Regions from separate parts of the Microbacterium sp. 1S1 genome, predicted to be linked through region 3. Evidence: predicted binding sites of a transcription regulator. Region 3 holds the regulator's gene; each other region holds the start of a gene.
What was found. Region 3 encodes LexA, which represses DNA repair genes until DNA is damaged. Its sites were predicted from a motif close to TCGAACANNTGTTCGA; they were not measured.

Region 1 (2,241 bases), 850 kb from region 3:
GTTAACGGCGCGCAGCCTGCCCTTGCCTGCACCCGAGGCAGCAGCCCGGGCGGCCGCTCCGCGAGCAGGATGGCGCGCACTGGGCGATCCGTCCCCATCGTCCACCCGGGACGGTGCCTTCGCGGGCTCGTCCCAGGTCGAGCGCCATACTCCCGCACCCTCATCCGACCGCACGCTCCGTCCACGCTCGCGTGCGGGGGCTCTGTCCGCGTGCGCCGCAGACGACCCATCGTGTCGTGCTGAGCCGCCGAAGAGAGGGATGATGGGGGCGATCCGTTCGGAATCGCCCCCACGCTGCTCCGTCATCAGGCCGGGCGACGCTCGGCCAGCTCGTCAGCGCCCGCGGCCGCAGCCGGGCCGCCGATTCCGAGCTTCTGCTTGATCTGGCTTTCGATGGCCAACGCGATGTCCGCGTTGTTGAGCAGGAACGTCCGTGCGTTCTCCTTGCCCTGGCCCAGCTGATCGCCATCGTAGGTGTACCACGATCCGGACTTCTTGACGATGCCGTGCTCCACGCCAAAGTCGATCAGGCTGCCCTCGCGGGAGATGCCGACGCCGTACAGGATGTCGAACTCGGCCTGCTTGAAGGGCGGTGCCATCTTGTTCTTGACGATCTTGACGCGGGTCCGGTTACCCACCGCGTCCGTGCCGTCCTTGAGGGTTTCGATGCGACGGATGTCCATGCGCACGGAAGCGTAGAACTTCAGCGCCTTACCGCCCGCGGTGGTCTCGGGCGAACCGAAGAACACACCGATCTTCTCGCGCAGCTGGTTGATGAAGATCATCGTCGTGTTGGTCTGGTTGAGACCACCCGTGAGCTTTCGAAGCGCCTGGGACATGAGGCGCGCCTGGAGACCGACGTGGGAATCACCCATCTCGCCCTCGATCTCGGCGCGTGGCACCAGGGCCGCGACCGAGTCCACCACGATGAGGTCGATCGCGCCCGAACGGACGAGCATGTCAGCGATCTCGAGCGCCTGCTCACCCGTGTCGGGCTGCGAGACGAGAAGCGAGTCGATGTCCACGCCGAGCTTCGCGGCGTAGTCGGGATCGAGAGCGTGCTCCGCGTCGATGAACGCCGCGATCCCGCCGGCCCGCTGGGCGTTGGCGATGGCATGCAGAGTCAGCGTCGTCTTACCCGACGATTCCGGCCCGTAGATCTCGACGATGCGGCCACGCGGCAGGCCACCCACGCCGAGAGCGACGTCGAGGGCGATGGAGCCGGTGGGGATGACGGCCACGGGGGCCCGCTCATCGCTGCCCAGCCGCATGACCGAGCCCTTTCCGAACTGGCGGTCGATCTGAGCGAGAGCGGTCTCGAGGGACTTCTCGCGGTCAGCGGGTGATGGCATGGTGTGCTCCTTCTGCGCGTGTGCTGCCGCCTGTAGGCTGTCGCGGCTCTTCCGGCTGGAAGGAACTCTCCGACAAGGCGTATGGCTTTCAGCCTGGTCCTCACGGTACGAGGGGCCACCGACATTCCGTCGAGAAGCCGCGGATCGTGAGGATCAGATCCGATTCACCACTTGTGCAGAAGACTACGCCCGCTTCGAACACATTTTCGACACCGCGCCCTCATCGGCGTGTCGGACATCCGCACATCGGCGGTCGCGTCACCGGCCACGTGGCTCCAAGCGCCCGACACCGTGGCGGCGGGCTTCGGGAACGTCCATGTCCGCACAGAGTGCCAGCCAGATGTTCCGCGGCGGCACGCCCGCGTCGAGCGCCTCGGCCGCCGTGCGCCCGTCCATGCCGGACAGCACCAGATCGTTCACGAGCGACGTGGCCCGGGCCTGGAACTCGGCATCGACGGCACGGAGGAACTCACTGCGTCGCATAGGGACCTTCTCCGAGACTCAGCGGAGCGAGAGCTCGGGCTCCACGGAGGCGACCAGGTCCTCGGGAACGACATCCGGGAAGACCTGGATGCCCTCGAGAACGGAGATGCGATCTCCGACCTCGCGCATGATCGTGGAGATGGGCACGTCAAGGGCCTCGGCCACCGAGGCGAGGATCTCGCTCGACGCTTCCTTCTGCCCCCGCTCGACCTCACTGAGGTACCCGAGAGCGACGGAAGCCTTGCTCGCCACCTGGCGGAGCGTCCGCCCCTTCTGCAGACGGAAGTCCCTCAGCACGTCGCCGATCTCCTGTCGTACAAGAATCATCGGAACCTCCTCCGCAGTTCGTGAATCGAGGTGTCCCTCGAAGAGACGGCCAGTCTAGTCCTCCTGGCTTGCACAGAAT
Region 2 (2,241 bases), 100 kb from region 3:
GGTGTGGGCGGCGCCGGGGATGCTGCGCACCGTCACCCCGCCATGCTCGAACCGCCGGGCATCTTCGTCGGTGACCCAGGCGCTGGGCTCCGCGCGGACGACGATGGAGCCGGGCGCGGCGGTCCAATGGCCGTCGGCACCGCAGGAGACCGAGGCCGCCGTCGGCGGGTCGAACCGCTCGGCCGCCCGCGCCTCGACCGTGGCGTCATCCATCGAGTAGAACGGGCGCAGGCGGCGGAGCTCAACCGGCGACATCCGTGCGCGGCGGTCGTGCTCGTACTGCGACACGAGGGCAGCACGATCGTTGTGGCCCTGGAGGGCGAGCGGCGCGTCGACGTAGACCGCGAGGCCGGGGTCGAGGCGGGGAGCGGCGGCGGCGAGCACCGTGGCCCCGAACGAGTGCCCGACGGCGACGGCGAGCGGGGCGTGGTCCTCGGTGACGCGGGCCGCTTCCGTGGTGCGGCGGTGCCGCGCGAGGGTCTCGACGACGGCGTCGGCCGCCGTCTCGATCGTGAGCTCCGGATCACGCGGCGAGAGGCCGTGGCCGGGCAGATCGAGCGCGAGGACGCGGAAGCCGCGCTCCACGAGCAGCGGGACCACACGGTGCCAGCTCTCGGCGGACCCCATCATGCCGTGCAGCAGCACGGCGACGCGGTCGCCCTCCCCGGCTTCGATGACGTTCAGGAGCACGGAGCCAGTCAACCACGGTCGTTATCCTTTCGTGATACGACTTTCGGCCAGATTCCTTCGAAGCTTCGTTCGAATGTCGGTGGTCGGTGCTGGACTGACGTCATGCCCGCACTGCTCGATGCGACCGACTCCCAGATGGCGACGCTCGCCGATCTGGTGGCGGGGCTGGAAGCGGCGGAGAAGACACTGAGCAGCATGCACGCGGCTCGCGACGGGCTTCTCGCGATGGCGGGGCGCCTTGCGGTGGAGATCGCCCGCCAGGCCCGGCATCCGGACGGCGGCGACATGGCGATCCGCACGGTCGCCGCGGAGATCGGAGCGGCACAGCGGGTCAGCGACCGCACGATCGAGCGGCGGATGTCCCATGCCTCCTGGCTGGTCGAGCGGTTCCCCGCCGTCTGGGAGGCCCAGGGCGCCGGGCGGATCAGCGCCGCACACGCGCGGCTGATCGTGGCGGCGGGTGCTCATCTCGATGACCCGGACGACCGCTCGCGCTTCGCGACGGAGGCGATCGAGGTGGCCGCTGCGGAGTCTCCGAACCGGATACGCCGACTCGTGCGCCGACTGGCCGATCGCTTCCAGGAACGCTCGCTCGTCGAGCGACACCGCGACGCCAGGGAGCTGCGCCGGGTTTGGGTGACCGATCTGGATGACGGCATGGCTGAGCTCGGTGCGCGTGGACCGGCTGCCCTCGTGCACGGCATGTACGACCGGCTCTCCCAGATGGCGCATGCCGTGCGGGAGGAGAACGCGCGGGCTCGTCGTCGGGAGACGGAGGAGAGCGCCCTCGACGATAGGACCGTGGATCAGCTCCGCGCCGATCTGCTGACCGACCTCGTCCTGACGGGCGCTCCGGCCGGGCACGACACGGAAGAAGGACTGCTCTCGGAGCTTCGGGCGCGCGTCGAGGTCACGGTGCCGGTGCTGACGCTGATGCACGGCGAGCGGAAGGAGGCAGCGGACGGCACCCCGATCCTCCCCGCGGAGCTGGACGGGGTGATCCCGATCGACCCGGTCACGGCTCGCCGACTGGCCGGCGCGGCGAGCGGCTGGGATCGGGTGCTCACCCATCCGATCAGCGGCGCACTGCTGGCCGTCGACCGATACCGCCCGGGCGAGGGTCTCCGCCGGCATCTGCGGGCCCGCGATCAACGATGCCGCTTCCCCGGCTGCGGCCTCACGCCGCGGAAGTGCGACCTCGACCACAATCACGACGCGGCGCTCGGCGGAGAGACCGTGCACGACGACCTCGCGACCTTTTGCCGCCGGCATCACATGCTCAAGCACCACTCCCCCTGGCACGTCAAGCAGGGGCCAGGCGGTGTTCTGGAATGGACGAGCCCCACCGGCCGGACCTCCATCGACCGACCGCCGCCTCCGCACACCGTGACCTTCGCGCAAGAACCCTCCTGGTCTCCCACCGACAGCCCTAGAGTGGAGGGCATGTCGAGCCCCGAATCAGACAGGTCGGGGGCTGCCGGTCACACCGTCAGCCCCGTGAACCACTGATCCCTTCGTTCGCCCTTTCGGCGGACACGCGCCGGTGACCCG
Region 3 (2,241 bases):
CGTGTTCTCGTTCACGTTGAGAGCCACCGGAAGTGGGGCCTGCGGCGCCCCGTACGGAGTGAGTCCGCGCAGATCGTCGCGGAGCGGGAGATCGTTGAGGGAGATGGTCACCCTTCCCATGTTAAGAGGCCGGCGCGGCACCGAGGCCATCGTGACGGCCGCAGCGAGACCACCGGAACCTGCCTGCCTCTTCCAGGATCGAGGCGCGCCCTACCGCTGTCAGTCCGTGTAGCGAGCCGGAAGCGCGAGCTCCTGGCCGACCTGAAGCTCGCCGCCGCGCAGCAGGTTCATGCGGCTGATCTCGCCGATGACATCACGGGGGTCTGCCTCGGGCGCGATCGTGCTCGCGATGGACCAGAGGGTGTCGCCGGGCATGACCGTCACCGTCTCGACGGAGGCAGCCGGTACATCAGCGCCGGACGCGATCGCACTACCTCCGCTGAGGGCGGCGAAGGCGATGCCCGCCGCGAGCGGGAGGGACGCGAGTGCGAGCAGGGTGCGCCGGCCGCGTGCCGTGATCCGCAGCCGGGTGGCCGGTCGGGCCGATGCCGGAAGGGCGGTCGCGGTGCTGAGGCTGATGCTGCTCATGTCTGCTCCTTAGCTGTCCCGGCGCCGTCGGCCCGGGGAGGTTGGTGTAGCTGTCGCATCCGCGTCTCGGCCGGGAGCCGCGAATGCGAAGCTACGTTCCGAAGATATCTTCGATTTCGAACATCTGTCAAGCTGTCTTCGAAACCCGATTCGAGGAATCGCCCGACACGCTCGAACAGATCTTCCAGATCCGCGCTCTTCTCGGATACGGTTTCGATAAGGACACCCCACCACGAGCCACCGACATTCGAAGCGGCACGTCGGATCACGCAGTGAAGGAGCACCATGAGCGACACCTCAGCCCTCGAGTCGGAGGCGCCGCGCACCCGCCGTCGCAAGAGCCTCAGCCCGAAGCAGATGGCGATCCTCGAGGTCATCCAGACGTCGATCGCGCAGAACGGCTACCCGCCGAGCATGCGCGAGATCGGCGACGCCGTGGGTCTGAAGTCCCTGTCCAGCGTCACCCACCAGCTCGGGCAGCTCGAGCTCAGCGGCTATCTGCGCCGCGACCCGGGGAAGACGCGCGCCATGGAGGTGCTCATCGACCTGCCCGGCACCGGCACCGGCACCGAGAACCCTGCGGACGTCGCGACGCCCGTCGGTGACGCCGCCCTGGTCCCCCTGGTCGGTCGGATCGCCGCCGGAGTCCCCATCACCGCCGATCAGCAGGTGGAGGAGATCTTCCCCCTCCCCCGGCAGCTCGTGGGCAAGGGGGATCTCTTCATGCTAAAGGTCTCCGGCGAGTCGATGATCGACGCCGCCATCTGCGACGGCGACTGGGTCGTCGTGCGCTCGCAGAACACCGCGGAGAACGGAGAGATCGTCGCCGCGATGCTCGATGGCGAGGCGACCGTGAAGGTCCTCCGGCGTCGCGACGGCCACACCTGGCTCCTCCCCCGCAACTCCGCGTTCGAGCCGATCCTGGGCGACGAGGCCGTCGTGCTCGGCAAGGTCGTCGCCGTCATGCGCGCCGTCTGAGACGCACGACGAAGGCCCTCCCGGTGCGCCGGGAGGGCCTTCGTCGTGTCGGGGATCGCCGCGTCAGGCCGTGACGACCACGTCCTCGCGCACTCGGCGCGTGGCCTCGACGATGTTGCGGAGCGATGCCGTGGTCTCGGCGTACCCACGGGTCTTCAGTCCGCAGTCCGGGTTCACCCAGAGCTGGCGGAGGGGGATCTCGTCGACCGCGCGCCGGAGCAGCGACTCGACCTCCTCGACCGTGGGCACGCGCGGCGAGTGGATGTCGTAGACGCCGGGGCCGATGCCGTGGTCGAAACCGACCTCCGCGATGTCCGCGACGACCTCCATGCGGCTGCGCGCCGCCTCGATCGACGTGACGTCGGCGTCGAGCGCACGGATCGCGTCGATGACGACGCCGAACTCCGAGTAACAGAGGTGTGTGTGCACCTGCGTGGCCGCCGCCGCGCCGCCCGTCGCCAGCCGGAAGGAGGCCACGGACCAATCGAGGTACGCCGGCTGGTCGGCCTGCTTCAGCGGGAGCAGCTCCCGCAGTGCCGGCTCGTCGACCTGGATCACCTGGATGCCCGCGGCCTCCAGGTCGGCGATCTCGTCGCGGAGAGCGAGCGCGACCTGGTTCGCCGTCTCACTCAAGGGCTGATCGTCACGGACGAACGACCACGCGAGGATCGTGAC

Region 1: the regulator LexA is predicted to act here: its motif matches at 1,547-1,562, upstream of recA (recombinase RecA).
Region 2: the regulator LexA is predicted to act here: its motif matches at 748-763, upstream of FY549_RS15970 (HNH endonuclease signature motif containing protein).

The regions. Positions count from the first base shown of each region.
Region 1 covers NZ_CP043430.1:2,353,195-2,355,435, reverse strand. Annotated here, with positions in the region: gene recA (recombinase RecA) at 306-1,352, opposite strand; gene FY549_RS11325 (DUF3046 domain-containing protein) at 1,611-1,835, opposite strand; gene FY549_RS11320 (helix-turn-helix domain-containing protein) at 1,854-2,162, opposite strand.
Region 2 covers NZ_CP043430.1:3,304,182-3,306,422, forward strand. Annotated here, with positions in the region: gene FY549_RS15965 (alpha/beta fold hydrolase) at 1-690, opposite strand, end outside; gene FY549_RS15970 (HNH endonuclease signature motif containing protein) at 793-2,199, shown strand.
Region 3 covers NZ_CP043430.1:3,199,898-3,202,138, forward strand. Annotated here, with positions in the region: gene FY549_RS15455 (histidinol-phosphate transaminase) at 1-111, opposite strand, end outside; gene FY549_RS15460 (LysM peptidoglycan-binding domain-containing protein) at 220-588, opposite strand; gene lexA (transcriptional repressor LexA) at 874-1,566, shown strand; gene metE (5-methyltetrahydropteroyltriglutamate--homocysteine S-methyltransferase) at 1,630-2,241, opposite strand, start outside.